Regions from separate parts of the Kitasatospora azatica KCTC 9699 genome, predicted to be linked through region 2. Evidence: riboswitches for the same ligand, from Rfam matches in the RefSeq annotation. Region 2 holds a riboswitch; the other holds the start of a gene.
What was found. Region 2 has a riboswitch for glycine ahead of gcvP (aminomethyl-transferring glycine dehydrogenase). Riboswitches for the same ligand answer to the same signal wherever they lie in the genome.
Positions count from the first base shown of each region.

Region 1: it holds a riboswitch for glycine, as region 2 does, so the genes downstream of both, gcvT (glycine cleavage system aminomethyltransferase GcvT) here and gcvP (aminomethyl-transferring glycine dehydrogenase) in region 2, are expected to answer to the same signal.

Region 1 covers NZ_JQMO01000003.1:1,571,994-1,586,153, reverse strand. Annotated here, with positions in the region: gene BR98_RS17815 (cysteine desulfurase family protein) at 1-97, opposite strand, end outside; gene BR98_RS17810 (IclR family transcriptional regulator) at 232-1,053, shown strand; gene BR98_RS17805 (trimeric intracellular cation channel family protein) at 989-1,648, opposite strand; gene BR98_RS17800 (hypothetical protein) at 1,736-2,419, shown strand; gene BR98_RS17795 (ABC transporter ATP-binding protein) at 2,423-3,490, opposite strand; gene BR98_RS17790 (ABC transporter ATP-binding protein) at 3,513-4,559, opposite strand; gene BR98_RS17785 (ABC transporter permease) at 4,556-5,566, opposite strand; gene BR98_RS17780 (ABC transporter substrate-binding protein) at 5,700-7,478, opposite strand; gene BR98_RS17775 (ABC transporter permease) at 7,554-8,552, opposite strand; gene BR98_RS17770 (enhanced serine sensitivity protein SseB C-terminal domain-containing protein) at 8,791-9,546, opposite strand; gene BR98_RS17765 (enhanced serine sensitivity protein SseB) at 9,691-10,449, opposite strand; glycine riboswitch at 10,539-10,641, shown strand; gene gcvT (glycine cleavage system aminomethyltransferase GcvT) at 10,791-11,909, shown strand; gene gcvH (glycine cleavage system protein GcvH) at 11,987-12,367, shown strand; gene glyA (serine hydroxymethyltransferase) at 12,445-13,713, shown strand; gene BR98_RS17745 (L-serine ammonia-lyase) at 13,860-14,160, shown strand, end outside.
Region 2 covers NZ_JQMO01000003.1:975,439-989,598, reverse strand. Annotated here, with positions in the region: gene BR98_RS15535 (DUF881 domain-containing protein) at 1-10, shown strand, start outside; gene BR98_RS42320 (FHA domain-containing protein) at 486-1,022, shown strand; gene ftsR (transcriptional regulator FtsR) at 1,151-1,903, shown strand; gene BR98_RS15520 (bifunctional nuclease family protein) at 1,962-2,435, shown strand; gene BR98_RS15515 (MerR family transcriptional regulator) at 2,671-3,354, shown strand; gene BR98_RS15510 (SanA/YdcF family protein) at 3,475-4,155, shown strand; gene BR98_RS15505 (DNA polymerase IV) at 4,391-5,818, shown strand; gene BR98_RS15500 (MFS transporter) at 5,936-7,426, opposite strand; gene BR98_RS37070 (PRC and DUF2382 domain-containing protein) at 7,610-8,740, opposite strand; glycine riboswitch at 8,908-9,013, shown strand; glycine riboswitch at 9,015-9,142, shown strand; gene gcvP (aminomethyl-transferring glycine dehydrogenase) at 9,245-12,145, shown strand; gene BR98_RS15485 (DUF5999 family protein) at 12,216-12,407, opposite strand; gene BR98_RS15480 (hypothetical protein) at 12,736-13,308, opposite strand; gene BR98_RS15475 (glutamate-cysteine ligase family protein) at 13,626-14,160, shown strand, end outside.

The sequences.
Region 1 (14,160 bases), 600 kb from region 2:
GGGAGGAGGCGTTGCCGGTGACGCCGAGGTGCGCCGTCATCGCGGCGATCGCCTCGGGGAGCATCGGGGTGGTGGCCGCATGGTCGAGGTATGGCATGGCTGCACCAGTGTAGGCGCCGCGCCCCACTGCCCTGTCCCCAAGTCACAATTTGGCCATTGCACGGGCTGCAACGCGGGGTTAGCCTCCTGCCAAACCGCCGGGCGGGCGGCACAGCAGGGGAGGTGCGGCCGATGTCGCAGACCGTCGACCGGGCGCTGACCATCCTGACCTCGCTGGGCGACGGCCCCGCCTCGCTGGAGCAGGCGGCCAACACGATCGGTGTGCACAAGTCCACCGCACTGCGCCTGCTGCGCACCCTGGAGGAGCACGGCTTCGTGCACCGCCAGTCCGACCACCGCTACCGCCTCGGCGGCCGGCTGCTGTCGCTCGCCCACACCGCCCTGGAGGGCATCGACGTCCGTCAGGTCTCGGCCCCCTATCTGGCCTCGCTGAGCGAGCGCTACGGCCACACCGTGCACCTGGCGGTGCTGGAGGGCGACGAGGTGCTGTACGTGGACAAGGTGGAGAGCCGCTATCCGGCCCCCGGGGACAGCTGGCTCGGCCCGGCCTCGCGGATCGGCCGCCGGGCGCCGGCCGCCGCCACCGCGGCGGGTCGGGTGCTGCTGGCGGATCTGGCGGAGGATCAGCTCGCCGTGGCGCTGGAGGGCCTGGAGTTCCCGACCCGCGCCCCGCGCGGGGTGCGCTCGGCCGAGGAGCTGCGCACCGAGCTGCTCGCGGTCGGCCGGCAGGGCTGGGCGCTGGACCAGGCCGAGTACCAGGAGACGGTGAACTGTCTGGCCGCCCCGATCAAGGGCATCGACGGCAAGGCGATCGCGGCCTGCTCGATCTCGGTGCCGACGGCGGTGGCGCCGGTGGGCGAGCTGAACCGGCTGCTGCCCGAGCTGCTCTGCACGGTCGAGGCGATCTCGCTGGCCTACGGCGGCTCGCCTACTCCTCGCTGGTGCGAGAACCGTTGCGGTGCCAAGCACGCGGTGCGCGCCAGCCATATTTGAGCGCCAGCATCCGCAGTCCGAAGGCGGTCATCGCGGCGGTGGTGGCGGTCAGCGAGGTCAGGTGGTTCGCGGCGATCAGCAGCGCCACCATGGTGGCCCCGACCAGCGCGGGCACCGCGTAGATCTCCCGGTCCCAGCGCAGCAGTGAGACCGTCTCGTTGGCCAGCACATCGCGGATCACGCCGCCGCCGGCGGCGGTCAGCATGCCGAGCGCGACCGAGGCGACCGAGCCGAGGCCGTAGTCGTGCGCCTTGGCGGTGCCGGTGACGCAGAACAGGCCGAGCCCGAGCGCGTCCAGGGTCTGCACGCTGCGGTTGATCCGCTCCACCTCGGGGTGCAGGAAGAACACCACCAGCCCGGCCAGCAGCGGCGCCAGGAAGTAGCCGAGGTTGGTGAAGGCGACCGGCGGGGTGGCCCCGATCAGCAGGTCGCGCACCACTCCCCCGCCCAGCGCGGTGGCCTCGGCCAGCACGCAGATGCCGAAGATGTCCATGTTCTTGCGCACCGCGAGCAGGCCCCCGGACAGGCCGAAGACGAAGATGCCGATCACGTCCAGGGGCTGTTGCACGTCCGGGGAGAAAATCTGCGAGGTCACCGGGCCAGTGTCTCCCGGCCGTAGTCCGGCGCCGAAACCGCAGCCCCCGGGGTTCCGCGTGGCGGTCCGGCCCGCCACACTGTGCCGGTGTCCCAGAAGCACCCGAACAAGAAGTCGAAGCGGCCGCTGAACCCGGAGCACCGCGGGCTCCGGACCGCCAAGCCCCGGCGGTCCAAGAAGCTTCCGCCGCTCTCGGCCCGGGCGATCCGCCGCTGGACCTGGATCACCGCACTGGCCCCGGTGCTGCTGATCGGGCTCGGGGTGCTGGCCGGCAACCCGGACTACGGCGGCGCCGCCTTCTTCCTGGACGTGCTGGTGCTGATCATCGCCCTGACGTCCGTGCTGCTGCTCGCCCAGAGCGGCTGGCTGTTCGCGGGCGCGATGGTCCTCGGGATCGCCGTGCTGGCGATCCCGCTGCCGCTCTTCAAGGCCGAGCTGATGAGCCGTCAGGGCGTCCGGACCGAGGTGGTGGTCACCGCCGTGCACACCAGCAAGGGCAAGCACGGGCCGGTCTACAGCTGCGACCTGCGGCGCACCGACGGCAAGCCGCTGAAGCACCCCAACATCGGCTCGGAGGACTGCTACGGGAAGGAGGACCTCGGCGAGACCAAGGAGGTGCTGGTCGACCCGTCGGGCTGGCTCGGTCCGATGTCCGCCGACACGGACCTCGACGGGACGGACCTCGGGGTCGCGGGGCTGGTCGTGGCGACCGCCGGGTTCGAGCGAATCGTCTGGCTCTCCGGCCGGCGCGCACAGCGCACCGGCCGGTAGGCACTACGCCTGGGCCTGGTCCTGCGGCTGGTCCTGCGGCTGGTCCTGGTTCTCCGGGAAGTGACAGGCGGCCTGGTGCCCCGCGCGCAGCGCCACCAGCGGCGGCTCCTCGCTCGCGCAGATGTCCTGGGCCTTCCAGCACCGGGTGCGGAAGCGGCAGCCGCTCGGCGGGTTGATCGGCGAGGGCACGTCTCCGGTGAGCAGGATCCGCTCCCGCCGCTCCTTGCGCCGCGGGTCGGGCACCGGCACGGCGGAGAGCAGCGCGGTGGTGTACGGGTGCGCGGGACGGGCGTACAGCGACTCGCGGTCGGCGATCTCCACGATCTTGCCGAGGTACATCACCGCCACCCGGTCCGAGACGTGCCGCACCACCGAGAGGTCGTGCGCGATGATCAGGTAGGTCAGGCCGAGTTCGCGCTGCAGGTCGTCCAGCAGGTTGACCACCTGGGCCTGGATCGACACGTCGAGCGCCGAGACCGGCTCGTCGGCCACCACCATCTTCGGCTTGAGCGCCAGCGCCCGTGCGATGCCGATGCGTTGCCGCTGCCCGCCGGAGAACTCGTGCGGGTAGCGGTTGTAGTGCTCGGGGTTGAGCCCGCACAGCTCCAACAGGTCCTGGACCGCGCGCTTGACCCCGTGCTCGGTGGCCACCTTCTGCAGCCGGAACGGGGCGCCGACGATGGTGCCCACGGTGTGCCGGGGGTTCAGCGAGGAGTACGGGTCCTGGAAGATGATCTGGATGTCCTTGCGCAGCGGCCGCATCGCGCCGGTGCTCAGGTGGGTGATGTCCCGGCCCTCGAACTCCACGGTGCCACCGGTGGGTTCGTCGAGCCGGGTGACCAGGCGGCCCATCGTGGACTTGCCGCAGCCGGACTCGCCGACCACGCCGAGGGTCTCACCGGGCAGCACCGAGAAGGAGATCCCGTCCACCGCCCGCACCGCGCTGCTGCTGCGGCGCAGCAGGCCCGAGCGGAGCGGGAAGTGCCGCTGCAGGTCGGTGACCCGCAGCAGCGGCTCACGCTCCGGGGAGGGCGCCGGGGCGGGGATGTCCGTCTTCTGAAGGTCCGTCATGATGCCTTGTTCTCCAGGGATTTCACAGCCGCGGGGCGATCTCGTCGGCGAAGATCCGGTGCCGGTCGGCGGCCGGCAGATGGCACGCGGCGAAGTGCCCGGGCGCGGCCTCGGCCAGCACCGGCCGCTCGGTGGACGAGCGTCCGCCGGTCTGCTCGGCGTACGGGCAGCGCGGGTGGAAGGCGCAGCCGCTGGGCACGTTGATCAGGCTGGGCGGGGTGCCCTTGACCGGGACCAGTCGGTCCTGCAACTCCCGGTCCAGTCGCGGCATCGAGCCCAGCAGGCCCCAGGTGTAGGGGTGTTCGGGGGCGTCGAAGAGAGTCGCGGCCGGGCCGCGCTCGACACACCGCCCGCCGTACATCACCAGGATGTCGTCGGCCAACTCGGCCACCACGCCCAGGTCGTGGGTGATGATGATGACGGCCGAGCCGAACTCCTGCTGCAGGTCCCGGATCAGGTCCAGGATCTGCGCCTGGACGGTGACGTCCAGCGCGGTGGTCGGCTCGTCGGCGATCAGCAGCGAGGGGTCGTTGACCAGCGCCATGGCGATCATCGCGCGCTGGCGCATGCCGCCGGAGAACTGGTGCGGGTAGGCGTCCACCCGCTGGTCCGGCTGCGGGATGCCGACCCGGTCGAGCATCTCGATGGCGCGCTTGCGGGCGTCCCGCTTGCTGGCCTTCGGGTGGTGCACCAGGTAGGCCTCGATGATCTGCTGCCCGACCGTGTAGTACGGGTGCATCGCGGTCAGCGGGTCCTGGAAGATCATCGCCATCGAGCGGCCGCGCAGTTGGCGCACCCGGTCGGGCTCGGCGGCCACCAGTTCCTCGCCGTCCAGCCAGATCTCGCCGCTGATCCGGGCCCGCTTGGTGTTGTGCAGGCCCATGATGCCGAGCGAGGTGACGGACTTGCCGGAGCCGGACTCGCCGACGATGCCCAGGGTGCGCCCGGGCTCGAGGTCGAAGCTGACCCCGTCGACGGACTTCACCAGGCCGTCGTCGGTGTCGAAGTGGATCCGCAGGTCGCGCACCGAGAGGAACGCGCTGCCGGACGGCGTGTCCGAGGGGGTCATGACAGCCTCACCCGGGGGTCGACGGCGGCGTACAGGAGGTCAACCAGCAGGTTGCAGATGACGATGAAGAAGGCGGCGACCAGGGTCACGCCGAGGATCTTGGGCAGGTCGTTGTCGTCGATCGCCTTGACCGCGAAGAAGCCGACGCCCTGCAGCGAGAAGACCTGCTCGGTGATCACCGCGCCACCCAGCAGCAGGCCCAGGTCCATGCCGAAGATGGTGAGGATCGGGGTCAGCGCGGCCCGCAGCCCGTGCCGGACCACCACCTTGCGCTCCATCAGGCCCTTGGCCCGGGCGGTGCGGATGTAGTCCTCGTTCATCGTCTCCAGCATCCCGGCCCGGGTGAGCCGGGCGTAGAGCGCGGAGTAGAGGAAGGTCAGCGCGACCCAGGGCAGGATCAGGTTTCTGGCCCAACTCAACGGGTCGTCCGTGAAGTTGACGTAGTGCAGGTTGTCGAAGATCGGCCACTGGTAGCTGAACAGGAAGAGCAGCAGCGCACCGGTGAAGAAGATCGGCAGCGAGACACCGGCCAGCGCGACGCCCATCGAGACCCGGTCGAAGATCGACCTGGGCCGCAGCGCCGAGATCACGCCGGTGGCGACGCCCGAGAGCAGCCAGAGCACCGCGGCACCGAGCGCCAGCGAGAAGGTGACCGGGAGCCGGCTGCTGATCTCCGGCCAGACCTCCAGGTGGTTCTTGAAGGAGTAGCCGAAGCAGGGCACGTGGCACGTGGTCGCGTCCGGGCCGAACTTGTACTGCGCACCGACGAACAGCTGCTTGATGAACCGTCCGAACTGGACGTACAGCGGCTGGTCGAAGCCGAGGTTCTTCTTGATCGCCTCCATCGCCTCTGGCGAGGGGTTCTTACCGATGTACTGGGCGGCGAGCTGGTCGGTGGTCTCGCCCGCCAGGCGGGGGAGCAGGAAGAAGATGCCGAAGGTGACCGCGCTGACGACCAGCAGCAGTACCAGGGCCGCGAACGTCCTGCGGATGATGTAGGCCAACACAGTTGTACGGCTTCCGGGTGCCCCGCCCCCGTCCGGACCGTCCTGCTGGGACATTCGTCCCAGCGAGGACAATCACGGACGGGGGCGGGCTCCGCTCGCCTTCACCTGCCTTCAGGGATGGTGAGCCAGGCTCTTACTTGTTGGTGCCGATGTTGAGGTAGTCGTACTCGCCGCTGAAGGCCGGGGTGGAGGCCAGGTTGGTGGCGCTGTCCGAGCGGTACAGGAAGACCTTGAAGTCGGTCAGCGGCACGATCACCGCGTCGTCCATGACCAGCTTGTCGATCTGCGCGTAGTCCTTCTCTCGGGCGCCCTGGTCGGTGTTGGTCGCGGCGTCGTCGATCAGCTTGTTGACCGCCGGGTCGTTGAGCTGCGACAGGTTGCTGTTGCCGGAGTCCTTGATCGCCCGACCGTCGACGATCTGCTGCAGGAAGCCGTAGCCGGTCGGCCAGTCGGCGCCCCACTGCATCATCATCAGGCCGACGCCCTTGGAGTTGATGAAGTTCGGCACACCCGCGTAGTCGGAGAAGTACTTGCCCTGCGGGAACTGCTGGATCTCGGCGTCGATGCCGATCGCCTTCAGCTGGCTCTGGATCGCGGTGGCCGCGGCCACCTCGGCCTTGCGCTCGGTGCGGGCGGTGAGGACGGTCTTGAAGCCGTCCGCGTGGCCACAGGCCTTCAGGGCGTCCTTGGCCTTGGCCGCGTCACCCTTCTGACCGGGGGTGGCGTAGGTGTCGAAGGCCACCTGGCCCGGGATGTCCGGGGGCAGCACCGTGGAGGCGATCTGACCGCGGATCGGGCCGCCCTCGGCGGTCTGCACCGCGACCTTGTCGATCGCGAGCTGGACGGCCTTGCGGCAGTCCACGTTGTCGAACGGCGCCTGGTGGCTGTTGATCGCCATGTAGACCAGCCGGCCGCCGTAGGCGTTGTCGGTCTTCGCCTTCAGCTTGGGGTCGGTCAGGATCTTCGCCTGGGTCTGCGGGTCGACGCCGCCGCCGACCAGGTCGACCTGGGCGTTACCGGCGATCAGGTCCTGGTCGATGGTGGCCTGGTCGATGTTCATCTTGAGCACGATCTTGTCCGCCAGCTGCTTGCGCAGCGGGTCGGTGCTCGCGTCCCAGCTGGTGTTGGGCACCAGGGTGGCGCCCTTGCCGTCCTCGTAGGACTGGAACTTGTAGGAGCCGCTGGAGACGATGTGCTTCACGTAGCCGGCGCCGTCGTCCTTGGGCTGCGGGACCGGGGCCGTCTGCGGGGCGCTCACCAGGTAGTCGAAGTCCGCGAACGGGTGCTTCAGGTGGAAGACCACGGTGGTGTCGTCCGGGGTCTCGATCGACTTCAGGCCGTCGGGGCTCTTGTCGTCGTACGGACCCGCGTACGGGGTCGCGTTGTCGACCAGCAGCTCGTTGAAGTACGTCGGGCCGTTGGAGTTGACCTTGGGAGCGAAGTTGGAGCGCTCCACCGCGTACTTGACGTCCTTGGAGCTGATCGCGGTGCCGTCGTCGTACTTCAGGCCGGCGCGCAGGTGGTAGGTCCAGGTCAGACCGTCGGCGCTGACCTGGCCCATGCCCGAGGCCAGGTCCGGGACCAGCTTGTTGCCGTCCTTGCCCGCGCCGGGCTGGAAGGTGGTGAGCGGACGCGCGTACAGCCGCGAGAAGTTGTAGATGTACGAGTAGTAGGTGTTGCCCGGGTCCAGTGAGTCCGGGGTGCCCTTCATCTCATAGGTGACCGTGCCGCCCTTGTGGTCCGAGACGTTCACGATGCCCTTGGTCGCGGCGTCGGCACCGGTGGCGGCGGAGCCGCCGGAGGAGCCGCCCGACGGGCTGGCGGACCCCTTGCCGCTGCTTGAGCAGCCGCTCACCACCAGCGCGGCGGTAGCGACCGCCGCGGCCAGGGCGAGGGTACGAGATCGGCGCATTGCAGGATCAACCCCTTTAAAACGGATGGTGGGCGGGTGTGACAGGTGGACGCAGTGACTGCGCGTGGGGGTAAGTCAGTTGCTGCGCGGGTCGAGCGCGTCGCGCAACCCGTCGCCGAGCAGGTTGAAGGCGAGCACGGTGACGAAGATCGCCAGGCCCGGGACCACCAGGTAGGCGGGATCCACCTGGTAGTAGTTGATCGCGTCGTTCATCATGCCGCCCCAGGAGGCCTGCGGGGCCTGGACACCGACGCCGAGGAAGCTGAGCGCCGCCTCGAAGAGGATGTTGGTCGGGATCAGCAGGGTCGAGTAGACCAGGATCGGACCGACCAGGTTCGGCAGCAGTTCCTTGAACAGGATGAACGGGCCGCGTGCGCCCAGCGAGCGGGCCGCGAAGACGAACTCGCGCTCCCGCAGCGAGAGCGTCTGGCCGCGCACGATCCGGCCCATGTAGGGCCAGTTGAAGAAGCCGATGACGAAGATCAGCACACCGATGTGCAGCGGCAGACCGTGCAGGCCGAAGGCGCCGGCCTGCAGCGAGGCCGAGATGGAGATCGCGAACAGCAGCAGCGGGAAGGCCAGGAAGGTGTCCATCACCCGGCTGATCGCCGCGTCCACCCAGCCGCCGTAGTAGCCGGCGATCACGCCGAGCACGGTGCCGATGGTGTTGGAGAGCACGGTGGCGCCGAAGGCGACCAGCAGCGAGACCCAGGAGCCCTCGACGATCCGGGCGAGCACGTCGCGGCCCTGCAGCGGGTCGACGCCCAGTGGGTGGCTGCCGCTCATGCCGCCGAACGAACCCAGCGGCAGACCACCGAGGTTGGCGTCCAGCAGATCCGGGTTCGGCGCGTTCGGGTCCAGCCCGAAGACCGCCTCGAGTGGCTTGGCCAGCACGGCCAGCAGCACCAGCAGGATCACCACGATGCCGCCGGCTACGGCCGCCTTGTCGCGCTTGAAGCGCGTCCAGGCGATCCGGCCGAGTGAGCGGCCTTCGATCCGGCTCTGCGGCACGCCGGAAGTGGCGGCTCCGGGGTCGCCCGGAGCGGGTGCGGTGGTGTCGATGGGTGTGGTCATGGGCAGGTGGCGTCCCCTCGCCGACGATGGTCGGCCCAAGGCGGCCCGCGGACAGGCATGACTGGTCAGGTCCTGGTCAGAGCCTGTGTGTCATGCCGCCCCGGCTGCTCGGCTGGTGCGGTGCGCAGAACTCTTCACGTTCACTACAGCCCCGCGCCAGCCCCCACTGATGAAAGATGCCCGACTGTGATCTACCGATATCCGAGATCGCTAAACCGACGATGTGTCAGTCTCCCGGTCAGCGACCGGGCCAAGGCTGCTGCGGCCAGCCCTGCTGGGGGTAGCCGTAGCCGGTCGGGTGCGGCGTGGGGGTGGCCTCGCGGTGGTAGAACGGCCGGGAGTTGGCGCGCATCCACAGCGCCACCGGGTCGAACTCGTCACTCATCGCCACCGTGGAGACGGCCAGCCCGGGCGGGGCCTGCGAGATCGCCCGCTGCATCAGCGCGCGCACCGCTTCCACCGCCGGCGGCGAAGTGTCGTAGAGCTCGAGGCCGATGGCCAGATAGGCTTCGCCCACGACCGGCCGCACCCAGGCCCGGCGCAACGCCCGCACCGGACGCACCGACGGCGCCTGGTGCTGCAGCAACCCGAAGAACTGCTCGGTGCCCGGCAGTTGCGGATCACTCAGCTGCAGCGGGCCGGCCGGCAGCCGCTCCAGACCGGCCGCCACCCGGCGCAGGTCGGCCCAGGGCACGCCGACTCCGCCGCCCGGGGCGTGCGGGTTGAGCCACAGGCCCCAGCGGGTGCGGTAGAGGGTGGCGGCGATCTCCCGCCCGGAGATCACCTCGTGGGCCCTGGTCCAGCCACTGGCGGCCAGTTGCTCCGGCGAGGTGGCGGCCGGCGCGTAGCCGTGCCCGCCGATGTCCATGTTCCCGTACTGCGCGTCCGGACTGCCGGGCGTACCGTGCCACAGCAGCATCCAGACCCGCCCCTCGGCGAGGGTGCGCAGCAGGTGCTCGTAGGCGTCCCAACGCTCCGGGACGACCTGCTGCAAGGCGCGTTCCAGGATTCCGGGCTGCTTCCACTCGTGATCAGGGGTCCCCGGGGCAGGTCCCCACGGTCCGGGCCCGCCGCCTGCCGCTCCCGTTGTCACCGCACCCGCCCCTCTCTCGACTCGCCCATCTCGCCCATCGCCCGGTCAGCCCCGCTCGTAGAACGGCCGGACCTGGTGCAGCATCCAGTCCACCACCGGGTCGGCCGCCAGGTCCAGCAGCACGATGTGCACGCCGCCGGGCAGCGGTGCGACACCCAGTGCCCGGCCCAGCGCGGCGTTGGCCTCCACCGGGTCGGCGGGCGCCGCCGGATCCAGTTGGACGCCCACGAAGAGCACCGTCGGCTCGCCCTCCACCGAGGCCAGCGCCCGACGGGCGGTCAGCACACCGGGCAGCACGGCCAGCTCGGCGCGCACCGCCTCCAGGAAGGCGACCGGCTCCTCGGCGGGCTCCGGCTCACGCAGCGCGACTCGGGCGCCCTCGGCCGGCGGCGCGCCGGGCTCGGTGCCCCAGCGGTCGCCCTGCGGGCCGCGGCGCAGCTCGCCGACGCCCTCCGGCGGCACCGGAAGGCCCACCGGGGCCTCGGGGTTGACCGCGATCCCGACCCCCAGCGGCAGGCCGCGGGCGAACTCCCAGACCGGGGCCACCGCGCAGGACAGGCCGGGGGCGTGCTTCAGGAACTGCTCCTCGGAGGAGAAGACCGGCACGTACGGGGCGCCGGCCAGCTCGAGGGTCGGCAGGTCCAGGCCCTGCCCGCTGGGGTCGGCGCCGACCGGCAGCGGGATCCACACCTGACTGCGGGCCAGCACCTCGATCACCCGTGGGGTGGCGCCGGGATCGCCGAGCGCGGCGGTGAGCACCTGCTCCAACTCGTTCGCGGGCCAGCCGCCACCCTGAATCTGCACGAGCAGAGCCTACCGAGCCCGACCCCCCTCCCGTCGGGCGGACCGGCATGCCATGATGTGCCCGCACGCGAAATTTCATACTGGCCGCTCGAACCCGCGCGGGAGAGTCCGGAGGTGCCACTCGGCACGGACCGGCGCCGAAGGAGCAAGTCCTCCCCGGAATCTCTCAGGCACCCCTACCGTGTGGGCGAGGCGAATCTGGAAAGTGGAACACGGCCGTGCCGTGCGCCCACCCACGGTGCAAGCCACGCCATTCTTGGTGCGGTGAAGCTCTCAGGTTGTGACGACAGACGGGGAGACTCCACCCCCGCATGTCCACATCCACGACCGGGAGTCCCTCCATGTCCCCCCGCCTGACCGCGCTCGACGCGCTGCACCGTGCCCTGGGCGCGACCATGACCGACTTCGCCGGCTGGGACATGCCGCTGCGCTACGGCAGCGAGCGCGAGGAGCACCTCGCCGTCCGCACCAAGGCCGGTCTCTTCGACCTCTCGCACATGGGCGAGATCACCGTCTCCGGCCCGCAGGCCGGCGAGCTGCTGGACCACGCGCTGGTCGGCTTCATCTCCGCGCTCGGCGTGCTGCGCGCCCGCTACACGATGATCTGTCGCGAGGACGGCGGGATCCTGGACGACCTGATCGTCTACCGGACCGCCGAGGACGAGTACATGGTGGTCGCCAACGCCTCCAACGCCCAGGTGGTGCTGGACGCGCTGGTCGAGCGCGCGGCCGGCTTCGACGCCGTGGTCCGCGACGACCGCGACGCCTACGCGCTGATCGCCGTCCAGGGCCCCGAGGCCAACGCGATCCTCTCCTCGGTCACCGACGCCGACCTGCCCGGCCTGAAGTACTACGCGCTGCTGCCCGCCACCGTCGCGGACAAGCAGGTCTGGCTGGCCCGCACCGGCTACACCGGCGAGGACGGCTTCGAGATCTTCTGCGCCCCCGCCGACGCCGAGCACCTGTGGCAGGCGCTGACCGAGGTCGGCGCCCCGCACGGCCTGGTGCCGGCCGGTCTGTCCTGCCGCGACACGCTGCGCCTGGAGGCCGGCATGCCGCTGTACGGCCACGAGCTGGACACCTCGCTGACCCCGTTCGACGCGGGCCTGGGCCGGGTGGTCCGGTTCGACAAGACCACCAACGGCGGCGAGTTCGTCGGCCGCAAGGCGCTGGAGGCGGCGGCCGCGCAGGCCGAGGCCAACCCGCCGCGCAAGCTGGTCGGCCTGGTCTCCGACGGCAAGCGGGTGCCGCGCGCCGAGTACGCCGTGGTCGACGCCGACGGCGCCGTGATCGGCCGGATCACCTCGGGTGCCCCCTCCCCCACCCTCGGCAAGCCGATCGCCATCGCCTACGTGGACGCCGCGCACGCGGCCCCCGGCACCGCCGTCGCGGTGGACGTGCGTGGCAAGCACGAGCCGGTCGAGGTCGTGGCGCTCCCGTTCTACAAGCGCGCCCGCTGAGAATCTGACCTTCTGTTGCCTGTCCGTTCAGCGGACCACTTCGGCATACCCGCTTCCATGTAATGGAGAATGAACCCATGAGCAACCCCCAGAACCTGCAGTACAGCAAGGAGCACGAGTGGCTGACCGCCGCCGACGCTGACGGGGTCTCCACGGTCGGCATCACCGAGCACGCCGCCGGCGCCCTCGGCGACATCGTCTACGTGGACCTGCCGTCCGTCGGTGACACCGTCACCGCCGGCGAGACCTGTGGCGAGCTCGAGTCCACCAAGTCGGTCAGCGACCTGTACTCGCCGGCCACCGGCGAGGTCGTCGAGGTCAACCAGGACGTCGTCGACGAGCCCGCCCTGGTCAACTCGGCCGCCTTCGAGGGTGGCTGGCTGTTCAAGCTCAAGGTCACCGACACCCCCGGGGACCTGCTGAGCGCCGACGAGTACACCGCCTTCACCGCCGGCTGACTCATCCGACGGGGCGGTCGCAGCGCGGCGGCCGCCCCCACTGGTCCACCCGCCCCGCCCCACGGGAAGACGCCACCATGACTGTTCTCAACCAGTCCCTGCACGCTCTCGACCCGGAGATCGCCGCCGCGGTCGACGCCGAGCTGCACCGTCAGCAGTCCACCCTCGAGATGATCGCTTCCGAGAACTTCGCCCCGGTGGCGGTCATGGAAGCCCAGGGCTCGGTGCTGACCAACAAGTACGCCGAGGGCTACCCCGGCCGCCGCTACTACGGCGGTTGCGAGCACGTCGACGTGGTCGAGCAGATCGCGATCGACCGGATCAAGGCGCTGTTCGGCGCCGAGGCCGCCAACGTGCAGCCGCACTCCGGTGCCCAGGCCAACGCCGCCGCGATGTTCGCGCTGATCCAGCCGGGCGACACCATCCTGGGCCTGAATCTGGCCCACGGCGGTCACCTGACCCACGGCATGAAGATCAACTTCTCCGGCAAGCTCTACAACGTGGTGGCCTACCACGTGGACGAGCAGACCAACCTGGTGGACATGGAGGAGGTCGAGCGCCTCGCCAAGGAGCACCAGCCCAAGCTGATCATCGCCGGCTGGTCCGCCTACCCGCGCCAGCTCGACTTCGCCGAGTTCCGCCGGATCGCCGACGAGGTCGGTGCCCTGCTGATGGTCGACATGGCGCACTTCGCCGGTCTGGTCGCGGCCGGTCTGCACCCGTCCCCGGTCCCCTACGCGGACGTGGTCACCACCACCACCCACAAGACCCTGGGCGGCCCGCGCGGTGGCGTGATCCTCTCCAAGGCCGAGTGGGCCAAGAAGATCAACTCCGCGGTCTTCCCCGGCCAGCAGGGCGGCCCGCTGGAGCACGTGATCGCCGGCAAGGCGGTGGCCTTCAAGGTCGCGGCCTCCCCGGAGTTCAAGGAGCGCCAGGAGCGCACCCTCGAGGGCGCCAAGATCCTCGCCGCGCGCCTGCTGCAGGAGGACGCCAAGGCCGCCGGTGTCTCGGTGCTGTCCGGTGGCACCGACGTGCACCTGGTCCTGGTCGACCTGCGGCACAGCGAGCTGGACGGCCAGCAGGCCGAGGACCGGCTGCACGAGGTCGGCATCACGGTCAACCGCAACGCCGTCCCGAACGACCCGCGCCCGCCGATGGTCACCTCCGGCCTGCGGATCGGCACCCCGGCGCTGGCCACCCGCGGCTTCCAGGCCGAGGACTTCCGCGAGGTCGCGGACATCATCGCCGAGGCCCTGCTGCCCTCCTTCGACGAGGCCAAGGCCACCGCCCTCAAGGCCCGGGTCACCGCCCTCGCCGAGAAGTACCCGCTCTACCCGGAGCTCTAGCCTCCACCTCGGGCCCGTGGTCGACGTCACCCCCGTCGACCAGGCCCGATCCACCGGGGCACCGCGCACACTGGAACGTGAGCCGGTGCCCCGCGCCGTGTCTCTCCTTACCTTTCGGTCCACGAGACCAGACAAGGACGTCCCCCGTGGCCATCAGCGTCTTCGACCTCTTCTCCATCGGCATCGGCCCCTCCAGTTCGCACACCGTCGGCCCGATGCGGGCCGCCCGGATGTTCGCCCGCCGACTGCGCTCGGAGGGGCTGCTCGACCAGGTCGCTTCCGTCAAGGCCGAGCTGTTCGGCTCGCTCGGGGCGACCGGGCACGGCCACGGCACCCCCAAGGCGGTGCTGCTCGGACTGGAGGGCAACTCGCCGCGCACGGTGGACGTCGCCAAGGCCGACCTGGACGTCGAGCGGATCAAGGAGAGCAAGCAGCTCTCGCTGCTCG
Region 2 (14,160 bases):
GGCGAAGTGAGGGCCCGCCCGATTTCGCTGACGGTCCGTCGGCTCCACCGCCCTTCACCTGCGCTTGCGAGTGGCCCCCGGTGTGCGGGCCGAAGACGGCGTCGGCCAGACTGTGCAGTACCACTCCCATCCTGCCCCGCGGGCGGGTCTGTTTCACGCAAGGGGATTCGCCCGTGAGTCTGTTCTCGAAGCTGTTCGGCCGTAACAACCGCCGCGCTGCGGCAGTGGAGGCGCCCACCGCGCGCCACCGCCGGGACGAGGAGCCGGGCCAGGTCCCCGGGATGCGCTCGGCTCCGGAGGGGTACCAGCCCGCCGGTGGCGAGCGTCCGCTGTTCCGTGACGGCAGCTACGGCGCGTCGGTTGATTCCCCGGGTGCGCCGCGCATAGGTTTCCCGACAGGACCCTCAACCTCTGGTGGAGGGTTTGCCCCGGATCCCTACGCCGGGCACGTCCCAGGGGGAGTGCCGTACCAGGAGGCTGCGAACATGACCGGCCAGATCGTCTGTCCGCGGTGCGGCAACCACAACCCGGGTACCGCGAGGTTCTGCAACAACTGCGGCACCCCGCTGCGGGTCGGCGCGCCCGAGAGCTCGGTCGAGACCACCTCGACCATCTCGATCTCCGGTCTGGAGTCCTACGACCCGGCCGCCACCAGCACCGGCGCCACCCCGGCCCTGTCGGCCGAGGTGCTCGCCGCGATCGACGCGCTGCCCCCGGGCTCCGCGCTGCTGATCGTGCTGCGCGGGCCCAACTCGGGCAGCCGGTTCCTGCTGGACGCCGACATCACCACCGCCGGCCGCCACCCGCAGGGTGACATCTTCCTGGACGACGTCACCGTCTCCCGGCGGCACGTGGAGTTCCGCCGCCAGCCGGGCGGCGGCTTCTCGGTCGCGGACGTGGGCAGCCTGAACGGGACCTACGTCAACCGTGAGGCGATCGACGAGGTCGCGCTCAACAACGGTGACGAGGTGCAGATCGGCAAGTACCGCCTGGTCTTCTTCGCGGGACCCCACCGGTACTAGGTCCAGCGGTAACGGGTTCAGCGGTACTGATGCAGCGGTACTGATCCACTGGGTCATCGGGCACGGGCAGGCGGGGGTTCGCACACGACGTCGGCAGGAGAGCGCGAGTGACCTCGAATCAGACCGTGATGGCCCCCCGCCGCCCCAGCGGCCCGCAGCTGCGGGCCGCCGAGCGGCGCGGGGCCGAACTGCTCAGCATCGGTGCGGTGCTCGCCTTCCTGCGCGAGGACTTCCCCGAAGTCACCATCTCCAAGATCCGTTTCCTGGAGGCGGAGGGTCTGGTCGAACCGCAGCGCACGCCCTCGGGCTACCGCAAGTTCGGCCCGGCCGACGTCGAGCGGCTCGCCTACGTGCTGCGGATGCAGCGCGACCACTACCTGCCACTGCGGGTGATCCGTGAGCACCTGGACGCGATCGAGCGCGGTGAGGCCCCGCCGGCGCTGCCGGTGGCGGAGTCCCGTCCCGGTCCGCTGGAGGAGGCCGACCGCGAGCTGGACACCGTGCCGCCCGCCGGCGTCCGGCTGGGCCGGGCCGAGCTGCTGGCCGCGGCCGGTGCCGAGGAGCGTGACCTGGCCGAATGGGAGTCCTACGGCCTGGTGCTGCCCGGACCGGACGGCGGGTACGACGCGGAGACCCTGCAGATCGCCCGCCTGGTGGCCGAGCTCGGCCGGTTCGGACTGGAGCCGCGCCACCTGCGCCAGGTGAAGGCCGCAGCCGAGCGGGAGATCGCCCTGGTGGACCAGGTGGTCGCCCCGCTGCGCCGGCACCGCAACCCGCAGACCAGGGCGCACGCCGAGACCACCGCCCGGGAGCTGGCCACGCTGGCCGTGCGGTTGCACGCCACCATGGTGCAGGCCGGGCTGCGTGCCCGACCCCAATAAGTGCGGGCCGATTCGGGCCGCGCTTTCCTATATCGGACAGGGGCCATAGGGTTGCCTTGTGAATGAGCTCGACGTCGTGGGTGTCCGGGTGGAGATGCCCTCCAACCAGCCGATCGTCCTGCTGCGCGAAGTGGGGGGTGATCGGTACCTGCCGATTTGGATCGGCCCTGGCGAGGCGACCGCGATCGCCTTCGCCCAGCAGGGCATGACTCCGGTGCGGCCGCTGACGCACGACCTCTTCAAGGACGTGCTGGAGGCCCTGGGCCAACAGCTCACCGAGGTGCGGATCACCGATCTGCGCGAGGGCGTCTTCTACGCCGAGCTGGTCTTCGCCGGCGGGGTCGAGGTGAGCGCGCGCCCCTCGGACGCGATAGCGCTGGCGCTGCGCACCGGCACGCCGATCTACGGGGCCGAGGAGGTGCTCGCCGAGGCGGGCATCGCGATCCCGGACGAGCAGGAGGACGAGGTGGAGAAGTTCCGCGAGTTCCTCGACCAGGTCTCGCCGGAGGACTTCGGCGGCAGCGCGCAGTAAGCGCGTCACGCCTGGCTGAAATCGTCCGCAGTCGATCAGCTGTTTTGCCAAAATGTTCGGTCCTACCCACACTAGGGGCACGCGAAACCACTCTTCGGAGTGACGTTGTTTCGCCGACCCGGCGTGGCGATCGTTGACGCGTCTTGGACGACTGCCTACCGTCAGGGGTGGTCACCGGGATTCCACGGTGCGGATGGCGGTGGCGATGCCGGAACACGACTGGACGGAGGTTGGCATGAGCAGCAGCGGCGACGAGGCGGCCGTGGGAGGCCCGTGCACCCTCCACCTGCCGCCCGGCAACCGGCCTCGGATCGGACGCGCCTGGGAGGCGCCGGCGATCGAGACGGTCGCCGAACTGCCCCGGGTGGGGCGCTTTCCCGCAGTTCAGGCCGGTCAGCCGGCCATCGAGCGGATCGGTCCGTCCTCGGACCTGCTGGGCTACCGCGGGCCGACGGCCTGTGCGGCGGCCGGCATCACCTACCGGCAGCTGGACTACTGGGCCCGCACCGGCCTGCTGGAGCCGAGCGTGCGGACCGCCTACCCGGCCGGAGCGCACCGCCTCTACAGCTTCCGGGACATCCTGATCCTCAAGATCGTCAAGCGACTGCTGGACGCCGGCGTCTCGCTGCAGAACATCCGAGTGGCCGTCACCCATCTGCAGTCCAGCGAGCTCTCCGAACTGGCCGGACTGACCCTGATGAGTGACGGGGCGACGGTCTACGAGTGCACCTCCCCGCAGCAGGTGGTCGACCTGCTGAAGGGCGGTCAGGGCGTCTTCGGGATCGCGGTCGGCGCGGTCTGGCAGGAGCTCGAGGGCACCCTCGGCCGGCTGCACGCCGAGCGCACCGACACCGGCGAGACGCTGGTCGGGCACGATCCGGCCGACGAGCTGGCCCAGCGGCGCAACCGCGCGGTCTGACCCCCGGTCAGCGGACCGTCCCGGTCGGCGGTCCGACCCCCGGTCGGCGGAACCGCCGCAGCCGCGCGTATCGTCCGCCCTCGTGATGGGCCACGGTGGTCCACGGAGGGGGTAGTGATCATGCGGGTGACCAGCGTGCTGCGCGGGCGGCGCCGTCAGCGGCGGGCCTTCCAGGGCCTACTGCTGCTCTGCTCGCTGGCCCTGGTCCCGAGCACCTGGCTGTTCTGCGCCGACAGCTCCCGGATCCGCACGGTGGCGGACGTCCCGGCCGAGCCGGTCGCGGTGGTCTTCGGCGCCGGAGTGGTCGGCACCGAGCCCTCGGCCTACCTGGCGCACCGGCTGGACGCCGCGCTGGAGCTCTACCGGGCGCACAAGGTGCAGGCGATCCTGGTCACCGGTGACAACGGCCGCACCAGCTACAACGAGCCCGGCGCGATGTACGACTACCTGGTCGGGCACGGGGTGCCGCCGGTGCGGGTGGTGCGCGACTACGCGGGCTTCGACACCTGGGACTCCTGCGCCCGGGCCCGACGGATCTTCGGAGTCGACCATGCGGTGTTGGTCAGCCAGGACTTCCACGTCCGCCGGGCCCTCGGCCTGTGCCGGGCGGCCGGGATCGACTCGTACGCCGTCGGGGTGGCCGAGCCGCACGACGCCACCTGGTACTACGGCGGGGTGCGCGAGCTGCCAGGAGCCGGCAAGGCCGCGCTCAGCGCGCTGCTGCATCCCGACCCGGCGCTGCTCGGCCCCACCGAGCCGGGCGTGGCACAGGCGCTGGCGGACGCCGCACGCACGCCCTAGCTAGGGTCTGTCCGGCCGATCTTGCCGGGCGCGCGACGCCGGGCATCCCGGCTGGACGCACGCCCGAATCGCCCAAGTACGGCCCAGTACGAGGTCGACTCGGGCGCACGCCCACCCGGGCGCGGAATGGGGGCCCCTCCCGGCCGAAGGCTGGGGGAGCCGCGCGCTGATCCGACAAGATCGACCGGACAGACCCTGGCAGGGACTGTCAGACGGGTGCGCGATGATCGGCAGTGTGCGCACCCTGCCGAGCATCCTGCACCTCGACATGGACGCCTTCTTCGCCTCGGTGGAGCAGGCGGCCAAGCCGAGCCTGCGCGGCAAGCCGGTGATCGTCGGCGGGCTCGGCCTGCGCGGGGTGGTCTCCACCTGCTCCTACGAGGCGCGGGTCTTCGGGGTGCGGTCGGCGATGGCCACCGCGGTGGCCCGCCGGCTCTGTCCGAATGCCGCCTACCTGTGGCCGCGGTTCGTCGCCTACCGCGAGGTCAGCGAGCAGGTGATGGCGATGATCCGGGAACTCTCCCCGCTGGTCGAGCAACTGAGCGTGGACGAGGCCTATGTGGACCTCGAGGCCGGCCCGTACGGTCCGGCGCTGGCCGCCGCGACCCCCGCCGAGGGGGCCGAGCTGGTCCAGGCGATCGCCCAGGACCTGCGCGCCGACATCGAGGAGCGCACCGCGCTGACCGCCTCGATCGGCGCGGCCGGCTCGAAGCTGATGGCCAAGATCGCCTCCGAGCAGGCCAAGCCCAACGGCCTGGTGCTGGTGACGCCGGGTCAGGAGCGCGCGGTGCTCGGCCCGATGTCGGTGCGGGCGCTGCCCGGGGTCGGTCCGGCCACCGAGCAGGCGTTGCGCCGGGCCGGGCTGCTCACCGTGGCGGAGGTCGCCGAGCAGTCCGAGGACGAGTTGATGCGCCTGCTCGGCAAGGCCCACGGCGCCGGCGTGTCGCTGATGGCCCGCGGCCTGGACGAGCGCGAGGTGGTACCGGACCGGGACGCCAAGTCGGTCTCGGTGGAGGACACCTACGAGGTGGACCTGGCCGATCGCGATCGGATCCTGCACGAGCTGGACGAGCTGACCGCCCGCTGCGTGCGCCGTCTCAGGGCCGCCGGGCGGTCGGGGCGGACGGTGGTGATCAAGGTGCGGCGGTTCGACTTCAGCACCCTGACCCGGTCCGAGACGCTGCGCGGGCCGACCGACGACGAGCGGGTGATCGCCGCCACCGCGCGCCGGCTGGCCGCTCAGGTCAACCTCACCGGGGGCATCCGGCTGCTCGGGGTCGGGGTCTCCCAACTGGCCGAGTACACCCAGGAGGACCTCTTCGCGCATGCGGCCGAAGCAGAGGCGGCGGAAGCGGAGGCGGCGGAGGCGGAGATCGCTGCGCAGGCCGATGCGGATTCCTCGGGGCCCGAGCCGGAACCCGCCGCCGAACCGCTGCCGACCGCTTCGGCCGCCCAGCCGGTGCGGTGGCGGATCTGGCTCCCGGGTCAGGACGTGACGCACGAGGAGTACGGCCCGGGTTGGGTGCAGGGCAGCGGGGTGGGCCGGGTCACGGTCCGCTTCGAGACGCCGTACTCGCCGCCGGGGCGGGTACGGACCTTCCCGGTCGACGATGCGGCGCTGACGCCGTCGGACCCGCTGCCGCTGAGGCAGCGCCCGGAATAGCCGTCGCCCCCGTCCGGGCTTTCCGAACGGGGGCGACGGGGGTCCCCGGGTGCCGCCGATCCCTGGGCGGCACTCAGCGGACGGCTCCCCCAGCCTTCGGCCGGGAGGAGCCCAGCGTCAGGCGCTGGTCCTGGCGGGCTCGGCAGCGGCGTCGCTCGGCTGAGCGGCGGCCTCGACCGGAACCGGGGCGGGCCGGACGGTGCGGATCGCGAACGGGACGACGGCGGCGATCACGCACATCACGGCGGCCACCCAGTAGGCGTGCTGGTAGGCCTGCAGGGTCGGCAGCTGGATCGGGATCGGCAGGTGCTTGATGGTGTCGCCGGTGAGGATCGCGCCCATCACGGCGGTGCCGATCGCGCCACCGACGGTGCGCAGCACCGCGTTCATGCCGTTGGCGATGCCGCTCTGCTCGGCCGGGACGGCGCCGTTGATGTAGGCCGGCATGGCCGCGTAGGCCAGGCCCACGCCGAGGCCGAAGATCGCCGAAGCGAAGTAGATGTCACCCTCGGCGCTGTGCCGCACGGCCAGGTAGGCCATCGAGACGAAGCCGAGCAGGCCACCGAGGACCAGCGGCAGGCGCGGGCCGCGGCGGGCGATCAGCAGGGCGCCGACCGGGGCGGCGGCCATCGAGCCGAGCGCGGAGGGCAGCAGCATCACACCGGCGTGCAGCACGGTGGCGGTGAAGCCGTAGTGCGCGAGCTTGGCCGGGGTCTGGGCGAAGTTGCTGATCACCAGGAAGGAGCCGTACATCCCGAAGCCGATCAGCAGGCCGGAGATGTTGGTGAAGGCGACGGCCGGACGGGCCATCATCTTCATGTCCACCAGCGGGTGCTTGACCTTGACCTCGATGATCCCCCAGACCAGGGCGACCACGGCGGCGACGGCGAACAGGCCCAGCGTCTTGTTGGAGGTCCAGCCCCACTCGTTTCCGCGGCTGACCGCGATCAGCAGGGCGGAGAGCCAGCCGGCCAGGGTGAGCGCGCCCAGCGGGTCGGCGCCGCCGGCCTTGTCGACCACCGGGTCCTGCGGGACCCGCCAGATGACCAGGGCGACGGCGATCAGGCCGAAGATCAGGCCCATCCAGAAGATCGACTTGTAGTCCCAGTGCTCCAGCAGCAGACCGGTGGCGACCAGGCCGAGACCGCTGCCGACGCCCATCGAGGCGCTGATCGCGGCGACGCCGCCGGTCACCTTGTGCCGGGGCAGCTCGTCGCGGACGATGCTGATCGCCAGCGGCAGCACGCCACCGCCGGCGCCCTGCAGCACTCGGGCCAGCACCAGCAGGCCGAAGGAGTGGGTGGCCACGGCCAGCCCGGAGCCCAGCACCAGGCCGGACAGCGAGATCAGCAGCATCGGCTTGCGGCCGCGCAGGTCGCCGAAGCGGCCGAGCAGCGGGGTGAGCACGGCGGCCGAGAGCAGGTTGGCCGTCATCAGCCAGGTGATGTTGGAGCCCGAGACGTGCAGCTCCTTGGCCAGCGACGGCAGGATCGGCACCACGGCGGTCTGGATCACGCTGTAGGCCAGCATCGCCAGCACGAGGGCGGGCAGCACCCGGGCACTGCTCGGGTTCACGGCCGTGGCGGCGGGCTTGGCTGCCTCACTCACGGATGGCTCCTTCAGGGACGGGCTCTGGCGGCCTGTCAGGCTGCTTCAAGCCAGCGATAGTCAATGTGCTGAAGTAACCATGCCGAGAAGTGCTTCAGTTTGTCAAATATCTATCGCTGAAGCTTTGGGCAGGACGTCGGCCCGGAACCCGCGCCTGCGGGGTCCGGGCCGGAACGGCGCTGCTCAGCCCGTGGTCTTGGCGGCCTGAGTCTGCGACTGAGCCTGGGACTGAGTCGGAGCCTGGGCATGGGCATGGGCATGGGCCTGGGCCTGGGCCTGGGCCTGGGTATGGGGCTGGGGCTGGGCGTGGGTGCTGCCGGGGTCATCCGCGGGCGTGGTGCTGTCGTGGATCTCCACCTGCTCACGACGCAGCTCGTCCTTGATCACCTTCTCCTCGGTGTACCGCTCCACCACCAGTCGCACCCGCTCCAGCGGCGCGGTGAACTTGCGCACGGTCGGCCGTTCCTCGTGCAGCGTCACCTCCTCCACCGCCTCGGCGATCTCCTGCGCCGAGAGCGAGGACCGCTCCGCCTCGCCGACCGCGACCCGCTCCACCCGGACCCGCTCGCGCACCACCTCGACCCGGCGCTCCACCGGCTCGGTCACCACGTACTTGTGCATCCGGGCGGTGCCCAGCACATGCCACTCGTTGGTGATCTCCAGCCGCTCCTCGCGCAGGGTCAGCTCGATCGGGTCGGGCGGCGGCATGGTGGCGGTGCCCTCGGCGGCGGCCGGCTTGGCCGCGGCCGCGTGCACCGGGTCGGGGGTCGGCGTCGGGGTGGGCACCGGCTGGGGTTCCCGCTCGACCGGCTTGTCCAGGCCGATGGTGGTCGCCATCGGCGTGGTGGTGGTCTGGGTGGGGGTGGCCGCGTGGGTGGTGGTCGCGGCCGTCGGCCGGTTCGCGGTGGTGGTCGCGGCGCCGGCGGCGACGCCGAAGTCCATGTCCCGCGCGGTGTTCGAGGTGGCGGGCGTGTTGTTCGCGGCGGTCGGTCGGTCGGCGCCGGGCGAGTCCAGACCGTAGTACCGGTACAACTGCAGCTCCTGGGCGGGCGAGAGGTGCTGACCGACCCCGAAGTCCGGCGACTCCTTGATCAGCGACTTGTCGTAGGGCACGCGCAGTTCCTCGCCGGAGAACTCGCTCGTGGTCAGTGGGACGAAGGCGTCCCGGCCGAAGATCCCGGTGCGCACGGCCGCCCATTCGGGCTCGCCCGTCGCGTCGTCGAGGTAGACCTCGTCCACCGTGCCGATCTTGTCGCCGTTCCGGTCGACGGCCTTGTGCCCGATCAGGTCTCGGGGGTCGATGTCGGTCTGCACGCTTTCCTCCTGGTGCTACTACTTTCGATTCACACCAAAAGGCACCAAGCGGACAACGGCCAGCCGAACGCCGCCGTACGGGCTGGTCATGGGCCGTCCGGGGGAGTGCGATCGATCACCTGCCCGGTCACTGCGGGGGCCCGCGCTGGTACCCTTGGCGCGACCGCCGAACCCGCTCGGGAGAGTCCCCACCTCTTGGATTCCAAGGGCGTGAGGCGCCGAAGGAGCAACTCCTCCCCGGAATCTCTCAGGCATCCGTACCGTGTGGGATAGGTCACTCTGGAAAGCAGGGCAGGACCTCCGGCGAGGGAGCCGGTGGACCCCACCCTCACCGACGGTGCAAGCCGGCGGGGCATCAGCCCCGTGCGGGCGAAGCTCTCAGGTCCCGATGACAGAGGGGGAGGCCTGACGGCTCGTCCGCTGCAGGTCCGTCCGCTCCCCACGGCGGCGAGGCTCACGGCGTGCGCGCCCCCGCCGGTCCGTGACCAGGAGGCCTCGACCACCATGACTGCCCAGCCGACCGCCGGTCGTCCCCGCAGCTCCGCGACCCTCGCCGAACTCGAAGCGGCCAGCCCGTTCGAGTCGCGCCACATCGGCCCCGACGCCGCCGCCCAGGCGAAGATGCTCGCCCAGGTGGGCTACGGCTCACTGGCGGAGCTCTCCACCGCCGCCGTCCCCGAGGCGATCCGCAGCATCACCGGCCTGGACCTGCCGGCCGGCCGCAGCGAGGCCCAGGTCCTGGCCGAGCTGCGCGAGCTGGCCGGCCGCAACCAGGTGCTCACCCCGATGATCGGGCTGGGCTACTACGGCACCTTCACCCCGCCGGTGATCCTGCGCAACGTCATGGAGAACCCGGCCTGGTACACCGCCTACACCCCGTACCAGCCGGAGATCTCGCAGGGCCGGCTGGAGGCGCTGCTCAACTTCCAGACCCTGGTCTCCGACCTGACCGGCCTGCCGACCTCCGGCTCCTCGCTGCTGGACGAGGGCACCGCGGCCGCCGAGGCGATGGCCCTGGCCCGCCGGGTCACCAAGGTCAAGGGCGGTGTCTTCCTGGTCGACGCCGACACGCTGCCGCAGACCATCGCGGTGATCAAGACCCGCGCACTGCCGACCGGCGTCGAGGTGGTCGTCGCCGACCTCTCCGCCGGCATCCCGGCCGAGGTGGTCGAGCAGGGCGTCTTCGGCGTGCTGCTGCAGTACCCGGGCGCCTCCGGCGCGGTGCGCGACCTGACCGCCGTGATCGAGCAGGCGCACGGCCTGGGCGCGATCGTCGCGGTCGCCGCCGACCTGCTGGCGCTCACCCTGCTCAAGTCGCCCGGCTCGCTCGGCGCCGACATCGCCTGCGGCACCTCGCAGCGCTTCGGCGTGCCGATGGGCTTCGGCGGCCCGCACGCCGGCTACCTCTCGGTGCGCGCCGAGTACGCCCGCTCGCTGCCCGGCCGCCTGGTCGGCGTCTCGGTGGACGCCGACGGCCACCGCGCCTACCGGCTGGCGCTGCAGACCCGCGAGCAGCACATCCGCCGCGAGAAGGCCACCAGCAACATCTGCACCGCCCAGGTGCTGCTCGCCGTGATGGCCTCGATGTACGCCGTCTACCACGGCCCCGACGGCCTGGCCGACATCGCCCACCGCACCCACCGCTACGCCGCCGCGCTGGCCGAGGGCCTGCGGGCCGGCGGCGTCGAGCTGGCCCACCAGGCCTTCTTCGACACCGTCACCGCCAAGGTCCCGGGCCGGGCCGCCGAGGTCGTGGTCGCCGCCCGAGGCGAGGGCGTCAACCTGTACCAGGTCGACGCGGACACCGTCTCGATCTCCTGCGACGAGACCACCACCCGCGAGCACCTGGCCGCCGTCTGGACCGCCTTCGGGGTGGCCGGCGCGGAGGTGGCCGAGGCCGCCGACACGCTGCCCGCCGAGCTGCTGCGCGAGGACGAGTACCTGACCCACCCGGTCTTCCACAGCCACCGCTCGGAGACCGCGATGCTGCGCTACCTGCGCCGCCTCTCGGACCGGGACTACGCGCTGGACCGCGGCATGATCCCGCTCGGCTCCTGCACCATGAAGCTCAACGCCACCACCGAGATGGAGGCGGTCACCTGGCCGGAGTTCGGCCAGCTGCACCCCTTCGCCCCGATCGAGCAGGCCCAGGGCTACCTGACGCTGATCCGCCAGCTGGAGCAGCAGCTGGTCGAGGTCACCGGCTACGACGCCGTCTCGATCCAGCCGAACGCCGGCTCGCAGGGCGAGTTCGCCGGCCTGCTGGCGGTGCGCGCCTACCACCACGCCAACGGCGACGTCCAGCGCGACGTCTGCCTGATCCCCGCCTCGGCGCACGGCACCAACGCCGCCTCCGCGGTGATGGCCGGCATGCGGGTGGTCGTGGTCAAGACGCTGACCGACGGCGACGTGGACGTCGAGGACCTCAAGGCGAAGATCGAGCAGCACCGCGAGCAGCTCGCCGTGCTGATGGTCACCTACCCGTCCACCCACGGCGTGTTCGAGACCCAGATCACCGAGATCTGCGGCCTGGTGCACGAGGCCGGCGGCCAGGTGTACGTGGACGGCGCCAACCTGAACGCGCTGGTCGGCCTGGCCAAGCCGGGCAAGTTCGGCGCCGACGTCTCGCACCTCAACCTGCACAAGACCTTCTGCATCCCGCACGGCGGTGGCGGCCCGGGCGTCGGTCCGGTCGCGGTGCGCGCGCACCTGGCGCCGTACCTGCCCAACCACCCGCTGCAGAGCGAGGCGGGCCCGGCCACCGGCGTCGGCCCGATCTCGGCCGCCCCGTGGGGCTCGGCCGCGATCCTGCCGATCTCCTGGGCGTACGTGCGGCTGATGGGCGGCGAGGGCCTCAAGCGCGCCACCCAGGTCGCGGTGCTGAACGCCAACTACATCGCCAAGCGCCTCGCCCCGCACTTCCCGGTGCTGTACACCGGCCCCGGTGGCCTGGTCGCGCACGAGTGCATCATCGACCTGCGCCCGCTCACCAAGGAGACGGGGGTGACCGTGGACGACATCGCCAAGCGCCTGATCGACTACGGCTTCCACGCCCCGACCATGTCCTTCCCGGTGGCCGGCACGCTGATGATCGAGCCCACCGAGTCCGAGGACCTGCACGAGATCGACCGCTTCTGCGACGCGATGATCGAGATCCGTGCGGAGATCGACAAGGTCGGCTCGGGCGAGTGGGCCGCGGACGACAACCCGCTGCGCAACGCCCCGCACACCGCCGCCACGCTGGCCGGCGACTGGGCGCACGGCTACTCGCGCCACGACGCGGTCTTCCCCGCGGGCGTCAACCCGGCGGACAAGTACTGGCCGCCGGTGCGCCGGATCGACGGCGCCTACGGCGACCGCCACCTGGTCTGCTCCTGCCCGCCGCTGGACGAGTACGGGGTCTGACGGGATTGACGAAGTCCCCTGCGGCACTGCCGCAGGGGACCTCGTCGTGTTCGCGCCGGTAGGGCGGCGGTCAGGCGGCGATCACCAGGGAGCGGCGGGGCGCGATCACCCGGCCGTCCGGCAGCAGCTCGCCGGTGTCCTCGAAGAGCAGGACCCCGTTGCAGAGCAGGCTCCAGCCCTGCTCGGGGTGGCGGGCGACCGGCTCGGCCGCCTCACGGTCGGCGGACTCGGCCGACGGGCACTCAGGTCGGTGCTGGCACATCGTTGTACCTCGCTTCACTCAACGATCCACGCCCCCCGCAGTGGCACTCAGGTGTGAACCCGCGCGTCTGTGGGTAGGAAGGTGGTCCTTCCACGCTGGGTCCCAGTGTCGGCGTCGGTGGGCCCTCGCGCAGCGGTTTCGGTGACATGTGCCACAACTGTGGCCCAGAGATCACCCATTCAGATGGTTGGCGGCGGTTTTGGGGCACCGAAAGGGCCACCCGGCCCTGACCTGGCCGGGTGGCTGCGGGGTAGTCCATCGGGGTGAGGCGGTCGTTCTCCGGTGAAGACTGGAGGCTGAAGGCCACCGCTCGGGCGGAGGCCTTCTCTCAGGCGAACGCCGTCACTCTGGCCGACGGCCGGGTGAGCAGGGCGAGCAGCTGGTCGGCCGGATAGGCGTGGTGCGCGGTGATGCCCAGTGGGGCGGGCGCCAGCGGCAGCAGCAGGTCGCCCTCGGGGTCGGCCTCGGTGGCGTGCAGCCACAGCGCGGTGGCGTAGTGGTCCGGCATCGACAGCAGCCGGGCCTGGAAGAGGGTGCGGCTCGGCTGGACCAGCTGCCAGGCCTCGGCCAGCGCCTGCACGGTGGAGTCCAGGTAGGGGCCGGCGGCGAAGTGCGCGAAGGTGTGGCCCTCGGTGGACTTCACCACCTCGGCGGCCGCCAGCACCGCGCCGCCGTGCTTGACCAGGAACCGCCAGCCCGTCCGGGGCGCTGCGGCCAGCGCGCGCGCCGTCGCGGTACCCGGCGGCAGCTGATGGACTGCCAGCGGATGGGACGGCAGCAGCGGGCCGGTGGTACTGCGTAGCGCCGCCGCGCCGGACTGCCGCAGGGCGGCCTCCGAGGTCAGGGCGGCCAGCACGGCCCGTAGGGCGCTGGGCGGGGGCTGAGGTGTCTGCAAGGTCATGGCGGGTCGCCTCTCCGTGCGAGATCGGCGTGCGAAGGCGGCATACCGGCGTGGCGCGAAGGGCCGGGTCCGGTTGGGCGTGATCGCGGGGCTGGGCGCGCGAGGGGGCTCCGCGGCAAGCGATGAGTGCAGCGCGGAGTCTACTCGAACAAGTGCGCAGGGTGACCTGTTTATCACCTTCTGTCGTGCACGGCAAGTCGGGAGGGAGGTGAGAAATCGTCAGATCCCTTGTGCCGCACGGCATTACCCGGAGTCGGGTATCGATCTTCCGGGTGGGCATGATGCAGGGCACGGTGTCTCGGCCTGAGGGGGTATCCATGGGGGAGAAGGTCATCGCGACCCGAGCCGATCTGTCCGATCGGCAGCAGTACCGGCGCAAACTGCAGTCCTGCCAGGAGGCGCTGGAGCGGATGCTCCGGGAGGGGCGGTTCGACCGCCCGCGGGCGGTGCTCGGCCTGGAGATCGAGCTCAACCTCGCCGACGAACAGGGCCTGCCGCTGCTGCGCAACGAGCAGGTGCTCGCCGCGATCGCCTCCGCCGACTTCCAGACCGAACTGGGCCAGTTCAACATCGAGGTCAACATCGCGCCACACCGGCTGAGCGGCCACGTCTTCGAGGAACTGCGCGAGGAGCTGGACATCGGGCTGCGCTACGCCGACCGGCGGGCCGCCGAGGCCGGCGCCCGGATCGTCATGGTGGGTGTGCTGCCGACCCTGGACCTGGCCCACACCGGGCTGGACGCGATGTCCCACAACAACCGCTACAGCCTGCTCAGCGACCAGATCATGGCGGCCCGCGGCGAGGACATCGCGCTGGACATCGAGGGCGTGGAGCGCCTGGAGCTGGAGTCGG